2 regions of the Rhizobium sp. 01T444 genome follow, and region 1 is predicted to be linked to the other one. Evidence: riboswitches for the same ligand, from Rfam matches in the RefSeq annotation. Region 1 holds a riboswitch; the other holds the start of a gene.

The links. A riboswitch is a leader RNA that binds a small molecule or an ion and turns the genes downstream of it on or off. The one in region 1 is predicted to bind cobalamin.
Region 2: another riboswitch for cobalamin. It lies ahead of nrdH (glutaredoxin-like protein NrdH); the one in region 1 lies ahead of cobU (bifunctional adenosylcobinamide kinase/adenosylcobinamide-phosphate guanylyltransferase).

Annotation. Positions count from the first base shown of each region.
Region 1 covers NZ_JBFTPD010000005.1:156,362-161,861, reverse strand. Annotated here, with positions in the region: gene AC1DTN_RS10840 (chloride channel protein) at 1-1,539, opposite strand, end outside; cobalamin riboswitch at 1,747-2,141, shown strand; gene cobU (bifunctional adenosylcobinamide kinase/adenosylcobinamide-phosphate guanylyltransferase) at 2,494-3,018, shown strand; gene cobW (cobalamin biosynthesis protein CobW) at 3,023-4,069, shown strand; gene cobN (cobaltochelatase subunit CobN) at 4,080-5,500, shown strand, end outside.
Region 2 covers NZ_JBFTPD010000003.1:281,468-286,967, forward strand. Annotated here, with positions in the region: gene nrdF (class 1b ribonucleoside-diphosphate reductase subunit beta) at 1-364, opposite strand, end outside; gene nrdE (class 1b ribonucleoside-diphosphate reductase subunit alpha) at 381-2,549, opposite strand; gene nrdI (class Ib ribonucleoside-diphosphate reductase assembly flavoprotein NrdI) at 2,528-2,941, opposite strand; gene nrdH (glutaredoxin-like protein NrdH) at 2,955-3,176, opposite strand; cobalamin riboswitch at 3,442-3,669, opposite strand; gene metE (5-methyltetrahydropteroyltriglutamate--homocysteine S-methyltransferase) at 3,846-5,500, opposite strand, start outside.

The DNA.
Region 1 (5,500 bases):
GGCGTAGATTTCCGGCACGAGCACGAGACCGGCATATTTGTCGCCCTCATCGACGAGGATGACGCGCTGCGTCGAGCCGATGGGGAAGGCCTCCTTGAACTCGTCCATCGTTATTCCAAGTTTTGCGGTCTTCACGTCTGATCGCATCAGCTTGTCCACGGTCAGGTTGCGGATCCAGCCGACATCATGGGCGCTACGGATGCTCTCGCCGCGCAGGTGAAAGCGCCATGTGGCGAAGGAGTAGCCGAAGGTGGTGCGCACCACGAGCGAGGAGGTAATGACGGCGGCGAGCACCAGAACGGTGATCGGAAAGTCGCCGGTAATCTCCAGCGCCAGGAAGGTCATGGTCAGCGGCCCGCCGATGACGGCGACGGCGAGCGAGCTCATGCCGACCACGGCATAGATCACGGGTGTCAGTGTCGCATCGGCGAAATAGGGGGCGGAATAGGCAAAGAGCTTGCCGAGCAGGGCACCCATGAAGAGCGAGGCGAAGAACAGGCCGCCCCTGAAGCCGGAGCCGATCGAAATGGCTGATGCCACCGACTTCAGAAGGAAGAGGCCAATCAGCGCGGGAATGGTGATCTCATGGGAGAGGTTGAGATGCAGCGCGCCGTGACCGGCGGCGAGGACCTGCGGCGAGGCCAGCGCCAGCAGGCCGACGACCAGGCCGCCGAGCGCCGGGCGGAAGGGTAGCGCGATGGAGCTTTTGCGCGCCAGTTCCTCGACGAAGGAGACGCCCTGCATGATGAGGATGCCGATGCCTGCGCAGAAGGCGCCGAGGGCGATCGCCGGCACGTAATCGGCGGGCTGGACAGCGCCGAAGCTGCCGACATCGATGATGAAATCGCTGCCGGAGAGTAGCCGGGCGACCAGTGTAGCGACGAGGGCCGCGACGACAACAGGCGTCAGCGAGACGATGGTGTAGGTGCCGATGATCAGCTCGAAGGCATAGAAGGCGCCCGTCAGCGGTGCATTGAAGGCGGCGGCGATGGCGCCGGCCGCGCCGCAGCCGACGAGGACGCGCATGTCGGAGCGGCGCAGCTGCAGCTTCAGGCCGAATTTCGAGGCGATGCCGGCTGCAAGCTGCGTATAGCCGGCCTCCAGACCGACGGATGCGCCGAAGCCGTTGGACACGAGGTTCTGGATGGCGACGAGGATGCTGTCCGTCAGCGACAGGCGGCCGCCATGCAAGGCATTGGCCTCGATCGGGTCGACCATCGGCTTCTTGCGCCATCTGGCGAGAATGAAGATCAACAGGCCGAGCAGCATGCCGCCGGCAACCGGGGCCGTCATCAGCAGGAACTTGCTGTCGATCTGCGAGGCGCTGAGCCTCGTCGTGCCGTCTATGCCGAAGATCAGCCTGTGCATCTCTTCCGAGACATAGCTCATGGCGGTGACCGCAAGCCCCGAGGCGATACCGACGAGCGCGCCGGCAAAGACCATGCCCATTTCGCTGTGGCGGATAAGCGCGCGCAGGCGTCCCGGATCAAAGACGGTGCCGAGAGGGCCGAGGCGGCGAATATCCATTCGGGAGAGCATCATGGGGAAACTAGGCGGCAGGAGTGGGGGTCAAGGGCGGAGCCGGCATCCGCATGAGCGGCAATTGCGGCAAAATACCGACTGCGCCGTAAAGTTTTTGTGACGTAAACCTTTGATTGAAGACGATAATATCGGTAGTGTAAGTCGAGATGATCTCTGTGTGCACCCAGTGCGCCGATTGACATGCCCGGGGCGGAAGCCTAACCATGAATTGACATAATGGATGGTTCCGGATCGGCCTTACGCCTTCCGGATGAAAAGGGAATGTGACGGGGCGGACCCAAGCCGGGCGCCTTCATCACAGCCGACCCCGCGACTGTAGAGCAGTCAGGGTCTTCCGTCCGGTATTTTAGCCGTTGCGCTGACAGCCTCGCATTCTGCAGGCGGGCAAGGCGGTATAAGTGCCGGAAAAGCCACTGGAGTGCATCGTGATCAGCCGGGGCAGGACGCCTCTATTTCTACGAATCGTCCGCCTTTTCACGAGAAGCAGCCGGGAAGGCGAGGCGGATCCGCTGGCACGATCAGGGGCGACCGGAAACGGTCTGCCCCTGTCGCGGCCGCTAACTGCGAGCCAGGAGACCTGCCATCCGTGCCGGGCATAATGCCCATACTGGGCCGTTTGCCCGCTGCCAGCACGGAGGTTGTCTTGGCTGAAGGATTTGATTCAGCGCTGCCTCTGGTGGTGCATGTGAAAGGTGTCGGTTCGGTACCTCCTGATGGGATGCGTCTGGCGCCTGTTGGTGGACGTTACCCGGCGCGCACTTTCCTCTCCTCCCTCATTCCTGTGCTTGTCACAGGAATCCAGCCACGGCGCGTCCGCGCAGTGAATGAATCTACGCCGTCGTTGATTGAGTCTCTTGTGCCCAAGGACTTGGGCACGCTGGATCCCTGTGACAAGCACAGGGATGAGGGAAGTGGGTGGAGCCGCGCCTTCGCTCCAAGGGCGGCCGTGGCATGACCAAGAGCCTTCTCAACGCCACCTTCATCCTCGGCGGCGCCCGCTCCGGCAAATCCCGCTTCGCCGAAAACCTCGTGACCACAAGCGGCCTCGACCGCCACTACATCGCCACAGGCCGCGCCTGGGATGACGAAATGCAGGCGCGTATCGACCAGCACAAGGCCGACCGCGGCCCCTCCTGGACCACCCATGAGGAACCGCTCGACCTTACCGAGCGCCTTGCGGCAATCGACGGCGAGGGCAGGGCTGTTCTCGTTGATTGCCTGACGCTGTGGCTCACCAATCTGATGATGGAGGGGCGCGATATCGCCGCCCAGTCCGCCGCCCTTGCCGCCTGTCTACCGCAAGCAAAGGCGCGGCTCGTCATCGTTTCCAATGAAGTCGGCCTCGGCATCGTGCCTGAGAACCGCATGGCGCGGGATTTTCGCGACCATGCCGGCCGGCTGCACCAGATGATCGCGGCTGTGGCCGACGACGTGTATTTTATCGCGGCAGGTCTGCCGCTGAAGATGAAGGGTTAGATCCATGCAGCAGAAAATTCCCGCAACCGTCATCACCGGCTTTCTCGGTGCGGGCAAGACGACAATGATCCGCAACCTGCTCACAAATGCCGGCGGCAAGAAGATTGCGCTCATCATCAACGAGTTCGGCGATCTCGGCGTTGATGGCGATGTGCTGAAGGGCTGCGGGGCGGAGAATTGCACCGAGGACGATATTATCGAGCTCACCAATGGCTGCATCTGCTGCACGGTCGCCGACGATTTCATTCCGACCATGACCAAGCTTCTGGAGCGCGAGCAGCGCCCGGACCATATCGTCATCGAAACTTCAGGCCTTGCCTTGCCACAGCCGCTGGTCGCCGCCTTCAACTGGCCGGACATCAGAAGCGAAGTCACCGTTGACGGCGTGATCACCGTGGTCGACAGCGCCGCTGTTGCCGCAGGTCGTTTTGCCGATGACCATGATGCTGTCGATGCACGCCGCGTCGAGGATGAATCGCTCGATCATGAAAGCCCGATCGAGGAGCTTTTCGAAGATCAGCTGACCTGCGCCGACCTCATAGTGCTCAACAAGACCGATCTCATTGATGCCGACGGCCTCGGTCGCGTGAAGAGCGAAGTCGCCTCGCGCATCGCCCGCAAGCCTGTGATGATCGAGGCCAGGAATGGCGACGTGCCGGCAAGCGTGCTGCTCGGCCTCGGCATCGGCACGGAAGACGATATCGTCAACCGCAAGTCCCATCACGAGCTGGAGCATGAGGACGGCACGCCGCACGATCACGACGAATTCGACAGTTTCGTCGTCGAGCTCGGCGCTATCGCCGATACATCAGGTTTCGTCGAGAAGCTGAAGGGCATTATCGCCGAGCATGATGTGCTGCGCCTCAAGGGCTTCATCGATGTCTCGGGCAAGCCGATGCGCCTGCAGCTGCAGGCCGTGGGTGCCCGCATCGATCAGTATTTCGACCGCGCCTGGACGCCGGGCGAAGCACGCAGCACGCGCCTCGTCGTCATCGGCCTGCATGAGATGGATCAGGACGCGGTGCGCAAGGCGATCGAAGCGCTCGCTTAGGGAATAATCGATGCATCTGCTTCTCGCCCAACAGGGAACAATCAGCGACGGGGACGAGGCCATCGACCTCGGCCAGTCGCCGGGCGATATCCTGTTCCTCTCGGCCGCCGACACCGAGCTTGCGGCAATCGCTGCGGCTCATTCCGGCGGGGCGAGCGGGCATACGCTCAGGCTTGCGAGCCTGATGAGCCTGAAGCATCCGATGTCGGTCGATACCTACGTCCAGCGCACGGCGAGACATGCGAAGCTGATCATCGTGCGGGCGCTGGGTGGGGCGAGCTACTTTCACTATGCGCTCGAGGCGCTGCATGCGGTTGCCGCTCGTAATGGGACGCTGATTGCGGTGCTGCCGGGCGATGCGCGGCCGGATGCGGGGCTGACGCCGTTTTCCAATGTGTCGCTTGAGGATCTGAATGCGCTGTGGGCGTATCTGATCGAAGGCGGCGACGCCAATGCGCGGGGCTTTCTTGCCTATGCCTCGGCGATGCTTTCGGGGGCGGAGAAGCCGGCGCCAGCCGCGCCGCTGATGAAGGCGGGGATCTGGTGGCCGGGGCGAGGGCTTGTCGGGGTTGAGGAGTGGCGGCGGCTTGCCAAAGCCGAAGTTCGAGTCCGGCAGGGAACGCCAGCTACTGTCGCCATCGCCTTCTACCGCGCCCTCGTGCAGAGCGGCGAAACCAAACCCGTCGAAGCCTTGATCGAAGCCCTCCAGCAGCAAGGCCTGCGCCCGTTGCCGGTCTTCGCCTACAGCCTCAAGGATCCCGTCTCCAAGGGCATTCTCGAATCCATCTTCGCCGAACTGAAGCCCGAGGTCGTCATCAACACGACAGGCTTTGCCGTCTCCGCACCCGGCGCCGGTCGCGAGCCGACGGTGCTGGAGGCCAACGACGCGATCGTGCTGCAGGCAATCTTCTCCGCTTCGTCACGGGAGGCCTGGGCCGCTTCGTCGCAGGGATTGTCGGCGCGTGATCTCGGCATGAATGTCGCGCTGCCGGAGGTGGATGGCAGGGTGCTGTCGCGTGCCGTCTCCTTCAAATCAGCCGCGCGTTATGACGTTGCTGTCGAGGCCAACATCGTTTCCAGCGAGCCGGATGAGGCGCGCATGAACTATGTGGCATCGCTTGCCGCCAACTGGGCGCGGCTGCGGCAGATGCCGTTGGAGAGCAGGCGAGTTGCGCTCGTCATGGCGAACTATCCGAACCGTGACGGACGGCTCGGCAATGGCGTCGGCCTCGATACGCCAGCAGGCACCATCGAGGTAATGCGAGCGATGGAGAAGGCCGGTTATCCGGTCGCCGATATCCCTGCCGATGGTGATGCGCTGATACGGCACCTGATGGCGGGGCCGACCAATTCCGGCTTCGATGGCAAGGTCGTGCGCGAGCAGCTTTCCCTGAGTCGATACAAGGATTTCCTGGGATCTCTTCCCGTTCA
Region 2 (5,500 bases), on a different contig from region 1:
CGGGCGTCAGGCAGAGCGTCGAGAAGATCGAGGAATAGGAGCGCGCATGCACCGCCTCCATGAAGGAGATGTTGGAGAGCACCGCCTCCTCATGCGGCGTTACCGCATCCGCCATCAGCTTGACGGAGCCGACACCGTTCTGGATCGTGTCGAGCAGCGTCAGCCCGGTGAAGACGCGGATCGTCAGCTGCTGCTCGGCCGGCGTCAGTGTCCCCCAGGAGGGAATGTCGTTCGACAGCGGCACCTTTTCCGGCAGCCAGAAATTGCCGGTCAGACGGTTCCAGACTTCGAGATCCTTGTCGTCCTCGATACGGTTCCAGTTGATGGCGCGCACGCGGCTGACCGGTTTGAATTGCATGTTCATCATTATCTCCGGTCGTTTAAAGCGTGCAGGATACGCAGCCCTGCACCTCGGTGCCGGACAGCGCCATCTGGCGAAGGCGGATGTAGTAAATCGTCTTGATGCCCTTCTTCCAGGCATAGATCTGGGCGCGGTTGATGTCGCGCGTCGTTGCCGTGTCGCGGAAGAACAGCGTCAGCGACAGGCCCTGATCGACATGTTGGGTAGCCGCAGCATAGGTGTCGATGATCTTGTCTGGCCCGATCTCATAGGCATCCTGATAGTAGTCGAGATTGTCGTTGGTCATGAACGGCGCCGGATAATAGACGCGGCCGATCTTGCCTTCCTTGCGGATCTCGATCTTCGAGACGATCGGATGGATCGAGGAAGTCGAGTGGTTGATATAGGAAATCGAGCCCGTCGGCGGCACCGCCTGCAGGTTCTGGTTATAGAGGCCGGAGGCCATCACGGCCTTCTTCAGCTCCAGCCAGTCTTCCTGCGTCGGGATATGAATGCCGGCACCGTCGAAAAGCGCCTGAACCTTCTCGGTCGCCGGCTTCCATTCCTGCTCGGTATATTTGTCGAAATATTCGCCCGAGGCATATTTCGAATTCTCGAAGCCCTTGAAGCTTGCGCCACGTTCGACCGCCAGACGGTTGGAGGCGCGCAGCGCGTGATAGGTCACCGTGTAGAAATAGATATTGGTGAAATCGACGCCCTCTTCCGAACCGTAATGGATGCGCTCGCGGGCGAGGTATCCATGCAGGTTCATCTGGCCGAGGCCGATTGCATGGCTGTCGTCATTGCCCTTCTCGATCGATGGAACCGAGGAGATGTGACTCATGTCGGAAACGGCCGTCAGCGCGCGGATCGAGGTCTCGATCGTCTTGCCGAAATCGGCCGAATCCATCGCCATGGCGATATTCAGCGAGCCGAGATTGCAGGAAATATCCTTGCCCATCACCTTGTAGGAAAGGTCGTCGTTGAATTCGCTCGCTTCGCTGACCTGCAGGATTTCAGAGCAGAGATTGCTCATGCTGATGCGGCCGGCGATCGGGTTTGCCCGGTTCACCGTGTCTTCGAACATGATGTAGGGATAACCGCTCTCGAACTGAATTTCGGCAATTACCTGGAAGAATTCGCGCGCCTTGATCTTCTTCTTTGTGATACGGGCATCCGCCACCATCTCGCGGTACTTCTCCGTCACCGATATCTCGGTGAAGGGCACGCCATAGGCCCGCTCCACGTCATAGGGCGAGAAGAGGTACATATCCTCATTGTTCTTGGCGAGTTCGAAAGTGATGTCGGGCACGACGACGCCGAGCGACAGCGTCTTGATGCGGATCTTCTCGTCAGCATTTTCGCGCTTGGTATCAAGGAAGCGCATGATGTCAGGGTGATGGGCGTTGAGATAAACGGCACCCGCACCCTGCCGAGCACCGAGCTGATTGGCGTAGGAGAACGAGTCTTCGAGCAGCTTCATGACGGGGATGATGCCGGAAGACTGGTTTTCGATCTGCTTGATCGGCGCACCAGCCTCGCGGATGTTCGTCAGCGATAGCGCCACGCCACCGCCGCGCTTGGAAAGCTGCAGCGCCGAATTGATGGAGCGGCCGATCGATTCCATATTGTCTTCGACACGCAGCAGAAAGCACGAGACGAGCTCGCCGCGCTGCTTCTTGCCGGCATTGAGGAAAGTCGGCGTTGCCGGCTGGAAGCGGCCGGTGATGATCTCTTCGACCAGATCACGGGCAAGCTGCTCATTGCCTTCGGCAAGTGCCAACGCCACCATGCAGATGCGATCTTCATAGCGCTCCAGATAGCGCTTTCCGTCGAAGGTCTTCAGCGTGTAGCTGGTGTAATATTTGAAGGCGCCGAGGAAAGTCGGGAAACGGAACTTCTTGGCATAGGCCTCGTCGAACAGGTCGCGGACGAAATTGAAGGAATACTGGTCGAGCACTTCCTGCTCGTAATAGCCTTCGGTCACCAGATAATCGAGCTTCTCCCGGAGATTATGGAAGAACACCGTGTTCTGGTTCACGTGCTGCAGGAAATACTGCTTGGCCGCCATGCGGTCCTTGTCGAGCTGGATCTTGCCCTGCTCGTCATAGAGGTTCAGCATCGCGTTCAGCGCGTGATAATCCAGCGCGTCCGCTGCCTTTAGCGGTTTTGCGCCCGCATCTCGCGTCAAATTTGTTCCTGTGTCCAAAATCGTCCCATCCCGTCTTTGACATTGGCGACATCCTCGGCAGTCCCCAGAAGCTCGAACCGGTAGAGGTAAGGCACCTGGCATTTCTGCGAGATCACGTCGCCGGCAAGCCCATAGGTCTCGCCGAAATTGCTGTTGCCCGCAGCAATGACGCCACGGATGTTGGAGCGGTTTTCCGCATCGTTGAGGAAACGGATCACCTGCTTGGGCACGGCTCCCTTTACGATCCCGGGGCCGCCATCCCCGCAATAGGTGGGCGAGATCAGCACATAGGGTTCGCGAATGTGGATGTCCTCAACGCCTACGGGAATGCGCGCCGCGCGCAGTCCCAGCTTCTCGACGAAACGATGGGTATTCTCAGACCGGCTGGAATAATAGACGATCAGGCCCACCGCTCTTCTCCGATCAGGAGAGCGCGCTGATCATATCGGGACGGAAGCCCGCCCAGTGGTTCTCGCCGGCAACGACGACCGGAACCTGCATGTAGCCCATGCCGCGAACGCGATCGAGCGCGTCGGCATCCTCGGAGATATCGATGATCTGATAGTCGACGCCCAGGCGGTCGAGGGCGCGATATGTGGCGGTGCACTGAACGCAGGCAGGCTTGCTGTAAACGGTAACGCTCATCATGTTCCTCGTGATGTCAATGGATTCCGGACGCAGAACTAGGATCGGGCGCCTTGCGGCGTCCGGGGTAACGCTCGATATTGATCTGGCAAAGTTGGCGTTTTACACGCCGGATTCGATCCCTCGCGGGATTTGCGCGGGCGGCGGCTTTGATGCTCTCGACATGACTTCAACCCCGAAGTGCTCATGCGGACTTCCGGGGGCAGCGCAACAGGTGCGGATTTGATCCGCCTCACATATACGCGACCTTCCGGACACCCCGCCCGTGGACGTTTCGTTCAAGGCAGGTCTCCTGGCTCGCGGGTCGAAGCACCCTGCCCCCAGCCTTCCCAAAGCGTCATGCCTCAGTGACCTGAAATCGGACAGTTGCTCGCCGCTTACAGTTGCGGGGGCAGCTCCGGCCTTGTTTTGCCATCATGGCAAACCGCACCGTATTCCCGTCTTAGCCTGCGATCCCTAGCGAATCGAAGGAACCGTGAACACTAGATATAGTACTCGAATCGGAGTTGGCGTCAACGGATGGTTTGTGCGTCGCGTTACGGCATGTTTGAAATTGCTACATTCCTGTGAAAAACGTGGTTAACGAATGCTTAAAGAAAGTAGGCTGTGGAGAAGGCCCCAATGAAGAGAGCCGGCCTATAGCCGGCTCTCTGATTTTCGACTCCAGGTTCAGGCCCGAATCGTCGATGCGGCATGTCGTAATATTCGGGCGGCAGCGACCATGTTGACGAGCGCCGGGCGAACCTCTTCCCACCTGCGCGTCTTCAATCCGCAATCCGGATTGATCCAGAGCTGCCCGTCCGTCAGACGCTCGCGCGCCAGCGTCAGGAGCTCCGTCATCTCCTCGACATCAGGAACGCGCGGCGAATGGATGTCGTAGACGCCGGGGCCGATCTCGTTCGGATATTTGTAGCTACGGAAGGCCTCCAGCAGTTCCATCTTCGAACGTGACGTCTCGATGGAGATCACATCGGCATCCATCGCCGCGATGGCATCGATGATCTGGTTGAACTCCGAATAGCACATATGCGTATGGATCTGCGTTTCGTCCGCCACGCCGGAGGCGCATAGGCGGAAACTCTCGACGGCCCAGTCGAGATAGGTCTTCCAGTCGGCCTTGCGCAGCGGCAGGCCCTCGCGCAGCGCCGCCTCGTCGATCTGGATCATTGCCGCACCGGCCCTTTCGAGATCGAGCACCTCGTCGCGGATCGCCAGCGCGATCTGCCGGCTGACGTCGGCGCGAGAGAGATCGTCGCGCACGAAGGACCAGTTGAGGATCGTCACCGGCCCGGTCAGCATGCCCTTCACGGGCTTCTCCGTCAGCGACTGCGCATAGCGCCACCACTCGACTGTCATCGGCTTCGGCCGGGAGACGTCCCCGAAGATAACAGGCGGTCGGACGTAACGGGAGCCATAGCTCTGCACCCAGGCATGTTGAGTGAAGGCGAAGCCGGAAAGCTGCTCACCGAAATACTGCACCATGTCATTGCGTTCGAATTCGCCGTGGACAAGCACGTCGAGGCCGATTTCCTCCTGCCAGCGGATCGCCGCTTCGGTCTCCTTTTTCAGAAAGGCATCATAATCCGCCTCGCTGATCGTGCCCTTGGTGAAAGCGGAGCGGGACTTTCGAACATCTGATGTCTGCGGGAAGGAGCCGATCGTCGTCGTCGGGAACAGCGGCAGGCGAAGCTTACGCTCCTGCAGTCCGGTCCGCTCGGCAAAATCGCTGCTGCGTGTCTTCATCGCCTCGTCGATCGCGGCAACCCGCTGTCTGACCTTCAGATCATGTACGCGCGTAGATGCGGCGCGCGATGCAACGGCCTGCGAGGCTGCCGCAATCACCTGGGAGGCCTTGCCGGCATCGCCGAGCGCTGCGATCTCCTCAAGCTTCTGGGCAGCGAAGGCGAGCCATGATTTCAGCTCACCATCCAGCCCGCTCTCCAGTTCCAGATCGATCGGCACGTGCAGCAGCGAGCAGGACGGCGCGATCTGTAGCCGGTCCGCACCAAAGTGCTGGACAAGCGGCTCGATCCTCTCCCGGATCGCCGCAAGGTCTGCCTTCCAGATATTGCGCCCGTCGATGACGCCAAGCGAAAATGTCAGATCGCTGGGTGCCTTGAAAAGGGCATCGATCTGCTGTGGAGCGCGAACGAGATCGACATGCAGGCCGGCAACCGGGAGCGAGAGCGCCGTCGGCAGATTGTCGCCGATCGCGCCGAAATAGGTGGCGACCATGATCTTCAGGTCGGGCACCAATTCATGCAGCGCACGATAGGTATGCTGCAGTGCTGCCTGCTCTTCCTGTGAAAGATCGAGCACGAAGC